DNA from 4 places in the Laedolimicola sp. genome. Region 3 is predicted to be linked to each of the others. Evidence: riboswitches for the same ligand, from Rfam matches in the RefSeq annotation. Region 3 holds a riboswitch; each other region holds the start of a gene.
What was found. A riboswitch is a leader RNA that binds a small molecule or an ion and turns the genes downstream of it on or off. The one in region 3 is predicted to bind cobalamin.

Region 1: linked by a shared signal. The riboswitch ahead of ACTRC3_RS04365 (ABC transporter substrate-binding protein) and the one ahead of ACTRC3_RS00160 (sirohydrochlorin cobaltochelatase) in region 3 are both predicted to bind cobalamin.
Region 2: linked by a shared signal. The riboswitch ahead of ACTRC3_RS03365 (tRNA threonylcarbamoyladenosine dehydratase) and the one ahead of ACTRC3_RS00160 (sirohydrochlorin cobaltochelatase) in region 3 are both predicted to bind cobalamin.
Region 4: linked by a shared signal. The riboswitch ahead of nikB (nickel ABC transporter permease) and the one ahead of ACTRC3_RS00160 (sirohydrochlorin cobaltochelatase) in region 3 are both predicted to bind cobalamin.

What each region holds. Positions count from the first base shown of each region.
Region 1 covers NZ_JBOKYU010000010.1:40,723-45,248, forward strand. Annotated here, with positions in the region: gene ACTRC3_RS04355 (ABC transporter ATP-binding protein) at 1-120, opposite strand, end outside; gene ACTRC3_RS04360 (FecCD family ABC transporter permease) at 133-1,191, opposite strand; gene ACTRC3_RS04365 (ABC transporter substrate-binding protein) at 1,267-2,328, opposite strand; cobalamin riboswitch at 2,466-2,683, opposite strand; tRNA gene ACTRC3_RS04370 (tRNA-Glu) at 2,845-2,916, opposite strand; gene ACTRC3_RS04375 (CapA family protein) at 3,066-4,280, opposite strand; gene ACTRC3_RS04380 (PqqD family protein) at 4,437-4,526, opposite strand, start outside.
Region 2 covers NZ_JBOKYU010000007.1:27,966-32,491, forward strand. Annotated here, with positions in the region: gene ACTRC3_RS03355 (FAD-dependent oxidoreductase) at 1-730, shown strand, start outside; gene ACTRC3_RS03360 (4Fe-4S binding protein) at 744-1,697, shown strand; cobalamin riboswitch at 1,756-1,883, shown strand; gene ACTRC3_RS03365 (tRNA threonylcarbamoyladenosine dehydratase) at 2,014-2,814, shown strand; gene cobI (precorrin-2 C(20)-methyltransferase) at 2,815-3,516, shown strand; gene cobM (precorrin-4 C(11)-methyltransferase) at 3,521-4,276, shown strand; gene hemA (glutamyl-tRNA reductase) at 4,276-4,526, shown strand, end outside.
Region 3 covers NZ_JBOKYU010000001.1:31,030-35,555, forward strand. Annotated here, with positions in the region: gene ACTRC3_RS00145 (ABC transporter substrate-binding protein) at 1-374, opposite strand, end outside; gene ACTRC3_RS00150 (hypothetical protein) at 371-829, opposite strand; gene ACTRC3_RS00155 (hypothetical protein) at 942-1,511, opposite strand; gene ACTRC3_RS00160 (sirohydrochlorin cobaltochelatase) at 1,537-2,760, opposite strand; cobalamin riboswitch at 2,973-3,150, opposite strand; gene ACTRC3_RS00165 (Na+/H+ antiporter NhaC family protein) at 3,233-4,526, opposite strand, start outside.
Region 4 covers NZ_JBOKYU010000056.1:4,234-8,759, reverse strand. Annotated here, with positions in the region: gene ACTRC3_RS10575 (ABC transporter substrate-binding protein) at 1-1,166, opposite strand, end outside; gene nikC (nickel transporter permease) at 1,163-2,002, opposite strand; gene nikB (nickel ABC transporter permease) at 1,999-2,943, opposite strand; cobalamin riboswitch at 3,038-3,256, opposite strand; gene ACTRC3_RS10560 (threonine/serine exporter family protein) at 3,438-4,187, shown strand; gene ACTRC3_RS10555 (threonine/serine exporter family protein) at 4,197-4,526, shown strand, end outside.

The sequences.
Region 1 (4,526 bases), on a different contig from region 3:
GCCGCAGCCATTGGGACCAACCAGGCCCACAAACTCGCCGTCCTGCACTTCCAGGCAGATTTGTTCCAGAATGCTTTTTCCGTCTATCTGATAATCCAGATTTTTTACCTGTAAACTCATACTCTGCCTCCTCTACTTTTTTCCCATATTGCCCCGGCGAATCAGATACAGGAAGAAGGGCGCGCCGAAAAAGGCCGCCACCACGCCTATGGGCAATTCAGACGGAGCAATGATGGTGCGTGAAATCAGATCGGTAAGCATTGTGAAGAGTCCTCCTCCCAGAATCGCCATGGGGATCAGCCGTCTGTGTCCGGATCCCACAAAGCTTCGCATAATATGGGGTACAACCAGTCCCACAAATCCGATAACGCCGCTGACGGATACCACAACGCCGGTCAGGATCGTGGAAGCCGCAATAATAACCAGTTTCATTTTACGGGTATCCACACCCAGAGTTTCCGCCACGTCGTCGCCCAGAAGCAATACATCCAGCTCCTTCGCGAACAGGAAAATGACCACGATTACCACAACGCCAACCACCACCACATATCTCAGCTTGCTCCAGGTGGCTCCGCTTAAGGATCCTACCATCCAATAGAGCGCCATCTTCGTCTTATCCGATCCCGTATTGATTCCGTATACCATCAGATTGGTAAAGGCTGAAAACAGGGCGGAAGTCGCGATACCCGCCAGCACCAGCTGCGTCGAGGTAATCCGGCCATGAATGGAGGCGATACTTAAAGACAGACAGATGGAGACAGCCGCTCCCATGGTAGCGCCAAAGATAACGGAATATCCGCCCATAAAGCTGAACCAACCAAGCAGGATGGCACAGACTGCTCCGGCAGAAGCTCCGGAGGAGATACCCAGTACATAGGGATCTGCCAGGGGATTCTTGGTCAGCGCCTGCATCAGGACGCCGCACAGCGCCAGTCCCGCACCTACGATAAAGGCCATCAGCACGCGGGGAAACCGGATATTCCAGATGATATTTTCCGTCTTGCCCTCCCAGGCAATTCGAAAGATATCCTTCCCAGAGATTTTATTTACCAGAATTTTTCCAATATCGCCTGCTGAGACGTTCACTGCGCCGATGGTTACGGATATGGTCAATACCGCGGCAATCAGCAGCAATACCAGCAGCAGCGTCACAAGGAAGCGGCCTTTGCCCGATTTTACTGTTCCTTTCATAGATTCCTCCTTCGTGAACACAAATAGAATGAGCAAGAAAAACGGGGAGCTTTCACTCCCCTGTCTTTCCCCCTGTTAGAATTTATCCGGATACAGCTGCTCTGCAATGGTCTTAACCGCGTTGGCGCTTCCTGCGCTACCCTGCATATCGCTGCAGCATACGGAGTAGATTCTGCCTTCCTTTACGGCGCGCAGATCCTTGGTGAATTCATTGGTCTCCAGGAACTCCCGCTTCTCTGCTACATCGTCTCCGGTATACTCCAGAATCAGAATCACGTCCGGATCACGCTCTACTACTTCCTCCCAGGAGGGCTTTGCCCAGCCTGCTTCGATATCATCGAAGATGGAGATACCGCCGGCCTTCTTGATGATGTCGCCCGGCATGCCCTGGCAAGCGGTAAACGGTACATCCTCTCCGGAATCATAAGCAAATACTTTTACCGGATTCTCATAGGCCTCATCACCCAGAGCGTCCTGCACCTCCTGCAGGGTATCCTTCATAGCCTGTACCTTCTCAGCTGCCAGATCCTGCACCTTGAAGATCTCGCCCAGAGTTTCGTAGTCCTTATACAGATCCGCAAAGGTTGCGCTGTCTGTGCATACATACGGGAAATACATGGCGATACCATTCTCATCGCAGAAATCCTTGTTGAAATTCTTATCGGAAAATGTGGAATCCCAGCCCATCAGGAAATCGCAGCCGGTTGCCAGCAGCTCTTCCTTGGACAGATTTGTCAGGCCTTCGCCCGGGTTCATCAGCTGGGGAACCTGATCGCGGGCCGGATACTCGGAAGCCGTACTCCAGCAAAAGCCCTTGGTATAGCCTGCCATCTGATCCTGCAATCCCAGATCAAAGAAAAAATCTGCCATCTGGTCACCGGAAGCTACCACAGCGGAGGGCATTTTGGTGATGGTGTACTCTACGTTCTCACCCAGTCCGGAACGCTCCAGGTTCAGGGTAATGGTAACCGGCTCATAGGCGTCGTCTGCGTCTGCAGTCTCCTTTGTCTCGTCGGCGCTTTCGGCAGCCTCTGTGTTCTCCTCTGTTGTGGTGTCCGCTGCCTTGGAACCACAGCCTGCCAGCAGGCCTGCCGCGAGACAGGTACTTAAGAGTACGCTTACTACTTTCTTCTTCATGTTTCTTCTCCTTCGTTCTGTAAAATGATTCGTCCATAAAAAAAGCACCACCCAATCACTTCTGATCAGATGATGCACCCGTATTCGGCATCCGGACGCACTGCGCCCTCTATCTTTCGCAAATGTCATGGACCGTGACAGCAAAAGCAGAATAAGCAGGTCTTCTGACTTACGCCGGCCTTTTTTGTCTTCCTTCTTCCCGTCCCGTACCATTTCCTGTACCTTACGGACAGTGAAGGAAAACGGCCCTGAAACTTTGCGCTTACAGCGGCGGCACCGCACAGGATTTACACCTGTTTCCCTTTTCACCGGCCCAACATTTCTGTTAGTCGGCACTCACTCCGTTAAATATATAACATATTTTTTCTTTTCTTGTCAAGCATCAAATATTGTTAATCCATGCCAGTTTCTTCCACTTCTCCACAGTGCGATAATATTTTTTATGTAACAGGGGATTCCATAGGAATTTCCTGTTGCATAAAACAAAAAGCTCCTGGATAACCAGAAGCTTTTCAGCAGTCGATAGGGGAATCGAACCCCTGTTTTCGCCGTGAGAGGGCGACGTCTTAACCGCTTGACCAATCGACCATTTCCTTATTCTTTTGTGCCGCTCGCTTGCGACTTGTTTAGTATATAATAAGACAAGGGGAAATGCAAGTGTTTTTTTCAAAATTTTTAATTTCTTTATTTTTCACGTATTTTTTATATTTTTCTGATAATTTATACATCTTTTTTTCTTACTCCCTGACGCTTCCATCTTCCCCTATCGTAACGCCGCCGAAGCACAGCCCCTGCAGATTTCCATAGAAGGCTGCCCGCTCACTGCCATCCATCAGTCCCATCTGGTTGGCCGTACTGACACAGGGAATCACCCTTACCTCTATGCCGTCGTCTGTAATGGTCAGCTCTGCCATCATGGTTTCGTAGGTCCGGTTCGCGAAAATAAAATTGCCCAGGCTATAAAAAATCGGTTTTCCCTGATAATATTCAATCCCCTGCAGCACATGGGGGTGCGCGCCAATTACAGCGTCTGCCCCGGCGTCGATATACTGGCGGGCCAAGGACTTCTGATACTCCTCCGGCTCTGTGTTCCGCTCGATTCCCCAATGGACATAGACCACTACATAGTCGCACTGCTGCTTCGCCGCCTGTATCTCCCCCAGAAGCTTCGTCGGATCATAGGTGGTAAAGAGACCGGAATTGCTCTGAGACGCAGTCCAGGAATGCTCCGGAATCACACGGGTGGCTCCCAGAAAGCCAATGACCCGTCCGCCTGCCTCCATGGTTTTCAGAGCCTTTGCCTCCTCCAGGTTCTGCCCTGCTCCCACATGGAGAATGCCCGCTCCGTCCAGTGCCGTTAATGTCTCGGCAAGCGGCCCTCTGCCGAAATCCAGCATATGATTATTGGCCAGGGTCACGATATCTGCCCCCAGCTCCGGTAATACAGATGCATATTTGGGATCCACCCGGAAGGTATATTGCTTATCTTCCATTGCCTCACCGGTAGTTCCAAAAGGAAATTCCTGATTCAGCATGAAGATATCGGCGCCGCGGGTAATGGAAAGCAAATCTGATGTGGCCGCTGCAGAAATGCCATTTCGCTCGTATTTTTCCTGTAAAACATCAGTCAGAAACAGGTCGCCTGCAAACAATAAGGCAACATCCTCTTTCCGGTTCTCTCCATCCGAGGCTTCTGCACCTTCCGATTCCTCTGCCCAAGCTTCAGAGGCTTCTGATTTTCCGGACGGCGTCAACACATGTACGGTCGGTACTTCCACTGACAGCTTTCCTGTTTTCTCAGTGTCCGCATTTTCCAGGGAATCCATCCCTGCATCCGCCAAAGCCTCCGCGCTTTTCCCGGGCGCAGAAAAGCCTTCCGCCGCCCACAATGCGCCGCCTACAAGGAGCGCCATGAGAACTGCCAGAATACTTATCTGAATGTATTTTATCATTTCCCTGTAAAAAGATCTTTTCCGTCCCGCCATGGATTCCGTCCCTTCGCTGCCGCCGTCCATTTTATCTGATATCTATTTTACCCGTTTCCAAAGAAAAAGGCAACAGCCCTCCGGGAGGAAGGACTGCTGCCAATTCTTAATATTTCCTGATCTCTATGCTTGTTTCTTTTTCTCCAGCGGAGTACTGTATCCGATATAATGGTTCTGATACAGAATCTGGAAAAACTTCGTAAGGCGCGGAAG
Region 2 (4,526 bases), on a different contig from region 3:
CACAGCGAATATAGCGGGCCGCGCGGCGGCGCAGCACCTTGCCGGGAAAACAGTGCAGTATCCGGGCGTGCTGGGAACCGGCGTGGCGAAGCTGGCCGGCTTCTGCATGGGAAGAACCGGATTACTGGAGCAGGCGGCGCGGGAAGCAGGCTATGACGCAGAGAGTGTGATTTGTGTGGTGGACGATAAGGCACATTACTATCCGGGCGCAGCTTTATTTGTCATAAAGCTGATTGCAGATCGGGAAAGCCACAGGCTGCTTGGTATGCAGACTGTGGGAACGGGAGCGGTGGATAAGCTGACGGATATAGCGGTGACTGCGATTTCCATGAAAGCGACCCTGGAGGATCTGCAGTACATGGATTTTGCGTACGCGCCGCCCTTCTCCACTGCGATTCATCCGCTGCAGCATGCAGTGAATATTCTGCTGAATAAGCTGAACGGGGAGCTGGACAGCATGACGGCCGCAGAGTATGCGGAAGAAGGAGAAAATTATCGGATCGTGGATGCGGGTATTACACCGTCGCTGCACGGGTATCCCTATGTGGATCTGAACAGCCTGGACGGTCCGGCAGACGGGCTTGGCAGGAACGAAAAACTGCTTTTGGTATGTTCCAAGGGAAAACGGGCTTATCTGGTGCAGAACCGTCTGAAGGCTTACGGATATACGGATACAAAGGTACTGGAGGGCGGCATGACCTTCCATACAGAATTAACAGAGGAAGAATAAAAGGAGGCACACAATGGCTACATTAACAATCAGCAAGGAAGATGAAAAGCGCGTAAAGGCAATGGGATTTCTGAGCAATAAGGGAACCGATAATTTCTCGGCAAGAATCATTACCGTCAATGGAAAGATAACGGCTGCGCAGCAGAGATGCATTGCGGAAGCGGCGGAAAAATTCGGAAACGGAGTGATAACCTTTACCACCCGTCTGACGGTGGAGGTACAGGGCGTTCCCTACGACAAAATCGAAGAATTCAAGGAATATATTGCCAGAGAAGGACTAATTACAGGTGGAACCGGTTCTGTGGTACGCCCGGTTGTAGCCTGTAAGGGAACCACCTGCCAGTATGGACTTTTGGATTCCTTCGCCATTTCCGAGGAAATCCATCACCGTTTTTATGAGGGGTATCACACGGTAAAGCTGCCGCACAAATTTAAGATTGCGGTAGGCGGCTGCCCCAACAATTGTGTAAAACCGGATTTAAATGATTTGGGAATCATCGGTCAGAGAATCCCCGAATTTGACGAGGATAGCTGCAACGGATGTAAGAAGTGCAGCGTAGAGGCAGCCTGTCCCATCGGCGCGGCAAAGGTGAAGGACGGCGTTCTGGAGATTAACAAAGAAATCTGTAACAATTGCGGCCGCTGTGTGGGTCAATGCCGTTTCGACGCCATCGAAGACGGTCAGTACGGATTTAAGATTTACATCGGCGGCCGCTGGGGCAAAAAAATCAATCACGGAAAAGCGCTGCGTAAGGTGTTCACCAGTAAGGAAGAAGCCTTAAACGTGATTGAAAAGGCGATTCTCCTGTATCGGGAGCAGGGCATTACCGGCGAACGTTTCGCTGCGACCATCGAACGTCTCGGCTTCGATAACGTGGAGCAGCAGCTTCTGTCTGATGAAATTCTGGAGAGAAAGCAGGAGATTCTGGATGCGCAGCTTCATCTGACAGGAGGAGCAACCTGTTAAAAGGGAAACCCTATAGGGTATATTTTGTTGACGAAAGCCCGTCTGTATGCTACACTGACTAAGGTATAACGCAGAGAGTATGCATGATGCATAAAGCAGGGGAATCAGGTGGAAGGCCTGAGCGATCCGGTCACTGTAAGCAGCGTGTCTGCAAGCCAGGCTACCTGCTCTTTGCGGGAAATGGACAGGCTTCCGTGGAAAGCGGTTCCGGATATAGTTGGCGGCCGATGGGATGAAATCCGCTGCTGATCATAGGGAGAGATCTGTCATAAAATACAGATCTCTTTTTGTTTTGCAAGCGCATGAGGAGAAAATTATGTTAAATCAGTTTTCAAGAACAGAACTTTTACTGGGAAAAGAAGCCATGGAGATTCTGGAGCATTCCAGGGTGGCAGTCTTCGGCATCGGCGGCGTGGGCGGCTATGTGGTGGAGGCCCTGGCGAGAAGCGGCGTGGGAGCCTTTGATCTCATCGACGACGATAAGGTGTGCCTGACGAACCTGAACCGCCAGATTATTGCCACCCGGAAGACGGTGGGTAAGTACAAGGCCGAGGTCATGAAGGAGCGTATCCTGGAGATCAATCCGAAGGCGGAGGTCAATACACATCTCTGCTTCTTCCTGCCGGAAAATAAGGATGAATTTGATTTCAGCCGGTACACCTATGTGGTGGACGCCATCGATACAGTCACCGCGAAGATTTCTCTGGTGGAGGAATGTGAGAAGGCAGGCGTGCCTCTGATCAGCAGCATGGGAGCGGGCAATAAGCTGAATCCCTTCCTGTTCGAGGTGGCGGATATCTATAAGACCAGCGTATGTCCGCTGGCGAGAGTCATGCGGCGCGAATTGAAAAAACGCGGCATCAAAAAGCTGAAGGTGGTCTACTCCAAGGAGAAGGCGGTGCGTCCCATCGAGGACATGTCCATCAGCTGCAGAACCAACTGTATCTGCCCGCCGGGAGCCAAGCATAAATGTACTGAACGCCGTGACATTCCGGGTTCGACCGCATTTGTACCGTCCGTAGCGGGACTTCTGATCGCAAGTGAAATCGTAAAGGATCTGACCGAGGACGCCATGAACCGCGCCCGGGCAGCCCAGGAGCAGGAGGAGAATAAATAGATGAAGGGTAAATTATACGGCATCGGCGTGGGTCCGGGTGATCCGGAGCTGTTGACGCTGAAAGCAAAACGGATTCTCGATGAAGCGGATATCATCGCCGTTCCGGTAAAAGAAGCCGGAGAAGAGAGTACGGCGCTGGAAATCATCCGCCCGGTGGTGGAACTGGAGCATAAGCACCTCCTGGAAGTCATTTTCCGGATGGCAAAGGATAAGGAGGAGCGGAAGAAGTGCAGAGCAGCGGCCTGCGAGCAGCTGACCGCAGAGCTTTCCCGGGGAAAGAATATCGCTATGATTACCCTGGGCGACGTCTCGGTATACAGCACTTACATGTATGTGAACCAGTATGTGGCAGAGCATGGCTTTGAAACGGAGATTATCCCGGGTATTCCATCCTTCTGCAGCGGAGCGGCTGCGGCCCGGTTACCGCTGATGGAGGGAAATGAGTCCCTGGTGATCGTGCCCTCCGTCCGTGCGGAGCAGCAGGTGGAGGAGGCCATCGCCCACTATGACAACGTGGTCATCATGAAGGCAGGTGGCAGCATTGGCCGCATCCTGGAGCTGATGAAAAAGTATGACCGCGCGGAAAGCTGCGCTACGGTCATCAGCTGCGTGGGTATGAAGGACGAATATATCGGATCCCTGGATCCGGAGAGAACATACAGTTACTTTACAACCGTCATCATTAAGAGAGAGAAGAGGTAAAACAATGGTATCATTTATCGGAGCAGGCCCGGGAGATCCGGAGCTTCTGACAATTAAGGGAAAGAAACTGATCGACAGCGCGGATATTATCATTTACGCAGGTTCTCTGGTAAACCCCAAGGTGCTGGCGGACGCCAAGGAGGGCGCGCAGATCTATAACAGCGCCACCATGACCCTGGAAGAGGTTCTGGCTGTCATGAAGGACGGCGAAGCCAAGGGCCTGAAGGTGGTCCGTGTACATACCGGCGACCCGGCTATCTTCGGCGCGCACCGGGAGCAGATGGACGCTCTCGATCGCATGGGTATCGAGTATGAGGTCATTCCGGGGGTCAGCTCTTTCCTGGCGACTGCGGCAGCCCTGAAGAAGGAATACACGCTGCCGGGTGTGAGCCAGACGGTGATCCTGACCCGCATGGAGGGCAGAACGCCCATGCCGGAGGGGGAAAAGCTTCAGGATCTGGCCAGACATCACGCCACCATGATCATTTTCCTGAGCATCGGTATGATGGAGGAGCTGTCCGCAACCCTTCGGAAAGAATATCGTCCGGATACACCTGTGGCAGTTGTATACAAGGCAAGCTGGCCGGAACAGAAGATTGTAAGAGGAACCCTGTTGGACATTGCAGAGAAGGTAAAGGCAGCAGGCATCACCAAGACTGCGCTGACTGTAGTAGGAGATTTCCTGGGAGATGATTATGAGCTGTCCAGGCTTTATGACAAGACCTTTACCCATGAGTTCCGGAAGGGAGTCGAAGCGTAATGAGCATCCGGCTTATCAGCATCAGCCATAAGACGGCGCCGCTGGAGGTTCGGGAGCTTTTCGCCTTTACCAAAGAGAAGCAGGCGGAGCTTGAGAAAATCCTCATAGACGAGGGCGGCGCGGCAGAGAGCGTCATTATCGCTACCTGCAACCGGACAGAGATTTATACCTATTTTGATAAAAACCAGGATAAGAAGAAAAACGTATTTACCAGGCTGCAGGAGCTGATTCTCCGGGAATCCGGAGCGGC
Region 3 (4,526 bases):
GTGCCGCTGAAGCGAATACTGTCCAGGGCGTCCAGGGATACGAACATGTCCATGACCGCCGAAGCCACCAGATATATATTCTGAATGGGCTGCTGAAGTACCGTGATATCCTTCGCCAGATCCTCCGGCGCTTCCTTATCCTCAGGAACCACCAGGAAGCGTCCGCCGTCCGTGATGGTTATCAGTGAATAGCCGCCCTCATAATTGTCAATGGTAAATTTCTGCGCGTATTCCAGCTTCGTGCTGTCCGTATAAGTCAGCTCGTCACTGATATCCGTGCTGTTCTCTGCCGTGCCGGAACCGCCTGCTCCACAGGCCGTAAGTCCCAGACACATAGCCAGGCACAGAAGAAGTGCCATCAGTTTCTTTTTCATGCCTTTGTATTCCTCTTCTTCCGCATCACAGTCGCCGCAATCGCTGCCGCTACCGCAATTATCACAATACCTGCTGCCGCCGTAGTGGAGCCCGCTCCTCCCGTGCTGCCGCCATTCTCTCCCTGAATAGAATCTGACGCAAAGGTCAGCGTATATTCTACCTCATGGGGCGTACTCATGGCCGTCGTATCGCCAATCACATCGATCCCCTCGTCAAAGACCTCCACCGGAATTTCAAAAACCGAATGCTCGTCTGTACTCACCGGAAGATACTTCTCGCCGCCCACGATCATATAGTCGTAGTGATTGCTGCTCCAGGTAATCTGGGCCACAGCCTGTCCGTCCTCCACGGACAACGCGGCAGGTGACTCAATAGTGGCCCGGCCGCTGCCGCCCTCCATGGCCACTTCTACCGTATAATTACCGTCCGCCAGCTGTAAATCCTCGATTGTCATTGTCTTACTCCTTCTATTTGAATTTCCTATAATTGGAACAAGGGGGCTGCCGCAAAACGTTCTGCACATTCTACAACAGCCCCTGCATGTTATTGTTCGCTTTTTCTAAAGCCTAGTCCTGAAGAAGCTCCGGATTGGATACGCTGACCTTATGGTCGTACCATACGCCCTTGGTTCCGATCAGCGCCAGGTCGAATTCCTCGTCCAGTGCGGGAACCGGTACGTCGAAGGCATTGGCCTCCTCCGGTTCTGTACCATCGCCGAAATCTACGGTCTCTACGGTCGGCTGCAGAAGCTCTGCGCCGTCCTTCTGGGCATCCTCTGCCAGACCTTCATACAGATTCACAATGTTCTTGGAAGGCATAACCACATGAATGGTCATCTGTCCGTCCTTTACGGTCAGCGTTCCCTTTCCCTCGTAAAATTCATTTACATGGAACATACTGCTGTCTGTATTGAAATCTGCGGTGTAAACGCCGTCCTCCAGTGCCGCTGCTGCAGCTTCTTCTGCGTCAGCCTTTTCCGGCTCCGCCGTTTCTTCTGTCTTGGCAGTTTTCTCATCGGAGCTTTCCGCTTCTGTGGTAGTCTCTGCAGCCGGCGTCTCCGCCTTGCTGCCGCAGCCCATCACCAGTGTGCAGCTTAAGACTGCCATTCCCATTAACGCGATGATTTTCTTCTTCATTTCTTTTCTTGTCCTTTATCCTTACTTATTTCATAGCCTCTGCGGTATGAGCAACATAGAGATTCTGGATTGCCTCGATCTCGCCCAGACCTGCGATCTGGCAGTCTACGCTCTCGAACTTGCCGGATGCGTTGAACATGCTCTTCCAGGAATCGTCATCGTCGCCTGCCATGTCGTTGTTTGCATGGTCGCCTGCAACTACCATCAGCGGACGAAGTACAACCTTGGTGTAACCGGCCTCTGCAACTGCGTTAATCACATTCTCACATGCAGTATCTTCCGGCTCGCCCTCTACGGTTCCGATAAATACGTTCTCATATCCCAGATCCTTCATCTGTGCCTGCATCTGGCTATAGGAAATCTTTGCGGTATGGGAGGTACCATGACCCATGAATACAAATGCCACGCCATCCTCTTTTGCTGCGTCCAGAGTATCGAAACCAGCCGTCTTTACAGCCTCAGCAGTAATAGCCTCGGCAACAGCCTTCTTGTCTGCGTTGACTGCGGAAGCGTCTGCTCCAACCTCGCCCAGAAGCGGCTCAGCTACCTTTACAGACTCAAATTTATCCTTGTATGCGTCTACCGCCTCCATCAGCTCGTCGTACTCAGCGCCGTGCATCAGATGGGTCGGCTGTACTACCAGGTTCTTTACGCCGTTGGCAACTGCGCGATCCAGAGCCTGATCCATGTTGTCAATTGCCTCGCCGTCGCGGGCCTGGATATGGTTGATGATGATCTGTGCGGTAAAGGCACGTCTTACGGACCAGTCCGGATTTGCCTCTGCCAGAGCGTCCTCGATACCCTTGATATCAGCTACACGGCTGTCATTGAAGGAAGTACCAAAGCTTACTACCAGCAGCTCGTTCTCGCCGATCTCGTCCTGGTTTCTCGGATCATCCTTGGAAGCGTCTCCGGTGTCGCGTCCGAAGTAATCCGGGTCAGCGTTCTCGCCCTCTACCAGCTCCTTCTGAGCGTCTGTCAGAGCGTCCCATGCTTCCTTGGCTGCCTTACAGTCAGCGTCTGTGGTCTCTGTTCTCTCCTGAACATAGATCTTGTCAATCAGGGCTGCTACGTTGTCAGCTGCAGCCTGATCTGCGTCCGCGTCGTCTGCAGTCTCCTCTGCAGCGTCTGTGGTCTCTTCCGTAGTAGTAGTGTCTGCAGCCGGCGTCTCAGCCTTGCTGCCGCAGCCTGCCAGCATGGATGCTGTCAGAGTTGTTACACATAACAGTGTTACAAGTTTCTTTTTCATTTTCTTTTCCTCCTGCAAAAATTTTTCAGTTAAATGAAATTCATAAGATCAGAAGGAATCTGCTAAAAAATCCGACGATCCTGTGGATCGTCGGATTTTCAGTCGTCAGCTTTACATCTGTTCGCCCATCCACGCAAAACAGCGCTGCGCGGAACAGCTGTGTCTATACCCCATCTGGCACTATCAATCCTCGTGATCCGGAATCTTTCGACTCCATGCGCCGCAGTCTGGCAGGTCTCCTGGCTTACAGTACAAGCGCTGCTTATCGTCTTCCCGATGGCTCAGTGACGTATGATAAGCCGCTCCTGCATACAGTGACGAGATCGCGCAGGTCTCTCACCTGCTTCCCTATTCTCCGTTTTTTAACGGCACCAGCTGCTTCTTATTTGATTTCACATAACCTACACAAGCATTATAGCAGTCTTTCTGAAATAATCAACTGTTTTTCCGCTATTTTTTCTTCCTTTTTGCATTATTTCGCCCGTTTTTTCATAAATAACAGATAAGCGAGCAGCAATATGATACCTACCGGCAGAGAAATCAGCGCAGACTGGGTAAATCCTGCCACAATATAGGTAATAAAGGAAATCACTGCTACACTGACCGCATAGGGAAGCTGGGTGGACACATGGTTTACATGGTTACACTGGGCTCCCGCAGACGCCATAATGGTCGTATCGGAAATCGGGGAGCAGTGGTCGCCGCAGACAGCGCCCGCCATGCAGGCAGAGATGGCCACGGTCATCAACGCCGGATGGGTGGTCTGGAACGCGTCTACCACAATCGGAATCAGGATACCAAAGGTTCCCCAGGAGGTTCCGGTGGCAAAAGCCAGGAAGCATCCAACCAGGAAAATAATAGCCGGAAGCAGAGCAACCATACCCTGAGAGCTGCTCTTAATCAGATTAGCCACGAACTCCGCGGCGCCCAGGCTGTCTGTCATGGCCTTCAGGGTCCAGGCGAAGGTCAGAATCATGATGGCCGGAACCATGGCCTTGAAGCCCTCGGGAATGCAGTTCATGCACTCCTTGAAGCCCAGGACCTTACGGCTCACATACAGCAGAATCGTGATGACCAGGGCGAAAGCACTTCCGATGGCCAGACCGATGGACGCATCACTGTTGGAGAAGGCGGTCACGAAGTCCGCGCCGTCAAAGAAGCCGCCGGTGTAAATCATGCCGATAACACAGCAGATGATCAGGGAAAGAATCGGAATCAGCAAATCCTTTACGGAACCATTTCCCACGTTATCCAGGCCTTCTGCGTTGCCGTAAGGTCTGTCCGGCGTAGTAAACAGGTCGCCCTTCTTTGCGTTGTCCTCATGGACCTTCATGGAACCGAAATCAATGTTCAGAATTGCTATCGTAATCATCATAACGATAGTCAGAATCGCGTAGAAATTATAGGGAATCGCGCTGACAAAAAGCGCCAGTCCGTCCTCACCCTCTACGAAACCGGTTACAGCCGCCGCCCAGGATGAAATGGGGGCAATGATGCAGACCGGAGCCGCCGTGGCGTCGATGAGGTACGCCAGCTTGGCACGGGAAATATTGTGCTTGTCCGTCACGGGACGCATCACGCTTCCTACGGTCAGACAGTTAAAATAATCATCGATAAAAATCAGCACGCCCAGGGCTACGGTCACCAGCTGCGCGCCGGTGCGGGTCTTAATATGCTCGCTGGCCCACCGTCCAAAGGCCGCCGAGCCTCCGGCCCGGTTCATCAAGGACACGATGGCTCCCAGGATCACCAGAAACACCAGAATT
Region 4 (4,526 bases), on a different contig from region 3:
TACGCTTGCGCAATTACGTCCTGCTGACGGCTGGTTGTCGCTACAATACTGATGTCGATATTTTTGCCGTCCAGTTCGCGGTATCCGTCTCCATCGCCGTCTACGATACCGGCCTCGTCCAGCATAGTCTTAGCTGCCTCCGGATCGTAGCTGTACGGGTTATCCAAATCATAGCCGGGTACCGGCGTATTATTGGTGTAAGTATAGGAGCCGCCTGTGGATACATCGCACACGGTCTGACCGTCAATTGCCGTCATCACCGCTTTTCTCAGGGTATCATTGCCCAGCACTCCGTCAAAATTGATAAACCAGTTGCACACACGGTTTCCACCGGTGACGTCAATCTGATAGGTATCCGCATTCTCCAGAACCGCTCTGTCAGACGCCGCAATGTTGATTCCCATGTCTGCAGAACCGTCCTGCAGGGCCATTGCGCGGGCAGAAGCCTCCCCAAGCTTCATGACATTGACTGTCTCAAAGGGTACTTCACCGTCCCAGTAATTGTCATTTTTTACCAGCTGGATATCATGCTCCGGATCGTTGGATACAAAGCAATAGGGTCCTGTACAAATCGGTCCGTCCGCAGCGATATCGCGATCCGCAGAGCCAGCCACATCGATAATGCCATACCAGGGATACGCAAGGCAGCCCGGCAGGTCTACGGTCGGCTCACTTGTTACAATCGTCACAGTCCAGGCTTCATCGTCTGCGCTGATACTGTCATATGTGAAATAATTCCAGGGGTTTCCATTTCCGCCCTTATTGGGATCTGTCACCTCAAATAATCTCTCCAGGGATTCCTGAACCTTTGTCGCCGTCATCGATTCTCCATTGGAGAAGGTTACATTTTCTTTCAGCTTTATGGTCCAGGTCAGCTGATCGTCCGCTACAGACCAGTCTTCTGCCAGCCACGGCGACACGGTGCCGTCGTCCTCAAAACGGGTCAGGGTTTCCAGCGCGCCCCAGCGCATTACAAACCAGCTGTTCCAGTCATCTGCCGGATCCAGGGTTGCGCTGGTCAACTCTGTCGCCACATTTAGCTGTGTTTTCGCGCTTCCTCCGTCTGACACTGCTTTCTGCTCTGTTCCTGCGCTGCCGCCGCATGCTGTGATACTGCCCGCAAGGCACAGGCTAAGGGCAAGGGCAATCAGTTTTTTTCCGTTCATCTTCTCTTTCTCCTCTTCTTTCTTCGTTTTTCTGTTGCATTTGGATCTATCATATCTCTAATACAGTCACCCCAGAGATTAAAGATGACTACCGTAATAAAGACCGCAAGTCCCGGACAAAACAGCAGCCACGGGCTGCTCAGTATATAGGTTCTTCCCTCGCTCAGCATATATCCCCATTCCGGTGTGGGGGGCTGGATTCCAAAGCCAAGGAAGGACAGGCTTGCCAGCGACAGCATGATGGTGCCGATATCCGTCGCTGCCGTAATGATCATCGTAGGAAGCGCGTTGGGCAGCATATATCTCATCAGGATTCTGCTGTGTCTGGATCCTGAGATTTCCGCCGCGGATATATAAGTCCTGTTCCGTATCTTCAGCACCAGGCTTCTGGATAGTCTGGCATATCTGGTCCAGCTTACCGCCGCGATTGCAATCATGGAATTTTTCAGGCTTGGCCCGAGAATTCCCGCGATTGCCATGGCCAGAATCAGATCCGGGAAGGCGATCATCATATCGCCCACTCTCATGATTACCGCGTCTGCCACTCCGCCGAAATACCCGGCTATGATTCCAAGAAAGGTACCCACAACCAGGATTACCGCCACCAGAATCAGTACGCTGTATACACTGGTGGTCGCCCCGCAGATCACCCGGGAGAACACGTCCCGCCCCAGCGCGTCGGTTCCGAAATAGTGATCTTTTCCGGGCGCCTGGAATGCGTCGCTCAGTGACGCGCTCAACGGATCGTAGGGAACGATTTTGTCCGCCAGGAACGCCACTGCCAGAATAAGGAAAACCAGAATGGAAAGCACCGCAAATCTTGTATTCTTTTTCATCCGTTCTCCCCCTCCCTGGTCCTCGGATCAATGTAATGATAGGATATATCCACCAACAGGTTTACCACCATATAGATCAGGGCTATCCACAATACGAAGCCCTGGATCAACGGATAATCCCGCGCTTTCACCGCTCCCACCGCCAGGATACCCAGTCCCGGATAGGAAAAAATAATCTCCACCACCGAGGTTCCTCCGAGAAGCGATCCAAAGGATAGCCCCAGCATGGTAACCAGCGGGAGCATGGCGTTGGGAAGAACCTGGCGGAACAGTATTTCCCACTGATTCATTCCCCGGGCTCTCGCGCCTGTCACGTAATCCTGGTGCAGCTCCTCCAATACCGCCGTGCGCACCTGTCTGGAATATTTGGAGGCCATGGCAATGGCCAGCGTAATCCCCGGCAGCAGCATCTGTTCCATTCCGACGGAGCTGCTCGCCACCTTTACCAGTCCCAGCTTCAAAGCGAAGACATATAATAAGATCAGGCCAATCAGGAAGCCCGGAAGTGAAATACCCAGGAAAGAAAGAAAGCGAACGATATAATCCGCTATCCCGTCCTGTCTGACCGCTGAAAGAATTCCAAGGGGAACCGAAACAATTAACATCAGCCCCAGGGAAAACAGGGCCAGCCGGAACGTTGCCGGCAGCCTTTTCATCAGCAGCTCCAGTACCGGGGCGCTTTTACTGAAGGAGGTTCCAAAATCTCCGTGAAAAATACCGCCTATCCAGTCCACATATTGCTGTAAAAAGGGTTTGTCCAGTCCCATGGACTGCCTGGCCTGCTCCAGCATTTCCGGACTCGGGGTAATTCCCAGGGAATCATACATAGCTGTGGCCGGATCGCCCGGCGCAAGGTATGTTAATAAAAAGGTCAGAAAGGAAATGCCTATCAGCACTACGCACATCTGGATAAGTCTGGATACGAGCCTGTTCTTTTTCACTGTTTTCCTCCGTTTCAGCAATAAAAAAGCCATGGATACTTTTGCATCCATGACCGATTTTACATGGGAAATAAGCCTTCGCAAATAGATCGTTCGCTAAGGTTGCTGCATAGCAGTTCTCCTGACTCACATATTCAGGGAAGAAGCCCAGCGAACTCTCCTCGCCTTCTCAGGTTTACCCCAATGGCGGACTTTCATCTAAGGATCGTTCTTTATGTATACAGTGGCGGTACCGTCCATGATTTCCACATGATTCTCTATTCTTTATCAGCCGCCGTACGCGACTGACAACACTATGCCCGTTTATTTTACTTGATTCCTCTATATCTGTCAAGATTTTTCCATTTTTTGTCTTCCGGTAATTCAGCCTGTCCTTTCGGAAACAGGAATTATTTCTCTTTCTGTCCATACTTTCCTTGACCCGCTTCTCTTACATAGGTATAATGGGCATAGATTATTCTCAATACAAAATCAGGTATAAGGAAATCAGACAAATGGATTACAAACTTTTGCTCGACACCGCCGTCATGGCGGGGGAGCTGATGCTGGCCAACGGGGCTGAGACTTACCGGGTGGAGGATACCATGCAGCGGATGCTGGAGCTGTCGGGACTGAAGACCGCCGAGGCCTTCGTGATGGTGACCGGATTTCTGGTCACTCTGGACGACCCGTCCATCCAGTCCATGACGGTGACCCGCCGGATTCACAGCCGTGGCACGAACCTGAGTATCATCGACGAAATTAACAGTATTTCCAGAGGACTCTGCGGCGGGGAGCTGGAACTGGAGGAAGCCTTCCGGAAGATTAAAAAGCTGAAAAAGGAACCGCATCCGCCCCAGGCTTTTCTGCTGGCCAACGCAGGCGTGGCCGCGGCCTTTGCACTGACCTACGGCGGAACCTGGCAGGAGGCCTTTGTGGCGGGTGTGGCCGGATTTTTCATGGCCATCTGCCTGTATCTGTGCAGCTGCATGAAGCTGCCCTCCTTCTTCGGAATCCTGCTGAGCGCTGTGGTAATCTCACTGTTCGCAGGCGGACTTCTGAAGTTTCTTCCTATTATAGGGAACCTGGATTCCATCATCATCGCGGCCATTATGCCCCTGGTTCCCGGCGTAGCCATCACCAACGCGGTCTTTGACACCCTGCACGGGGATTATATCTCCGGCTCCGCCCGGATGATGGAGGCCTTTGTGGTCGCCGCCTCTGTAGCTATGGGTATTGTCATCGGACTTCGTTTCATTCAGTAAGGAGGTTTTATGCTGATACAGGTTATCGGCGCGTTTTTTTCCGTTGTGGCCTTTTCTTTTCTGCTGCACGTACCGCGCAAATATATCATCTGGGCCGGTTTCACCGGCGCGGTGGGCTGGTGGATCTATCTGTTTCTCATCGGAATCAATCTGTCTGTGGCCATGTCCACCTTTCTGTCCGGCTGTCTCGTCTCCCTCTGCGGCCAGATTTTCGCAAGGGTCCTGAAGGCTCCGGTCACGATTTTCGTCATCCCGGGCATCTTACCGCTGGTGCCGGGCGCGGGCATGTTCCGCATCGCCCACTCTGTCATCCGTTCCGACGGAATGACTTCCTATTAT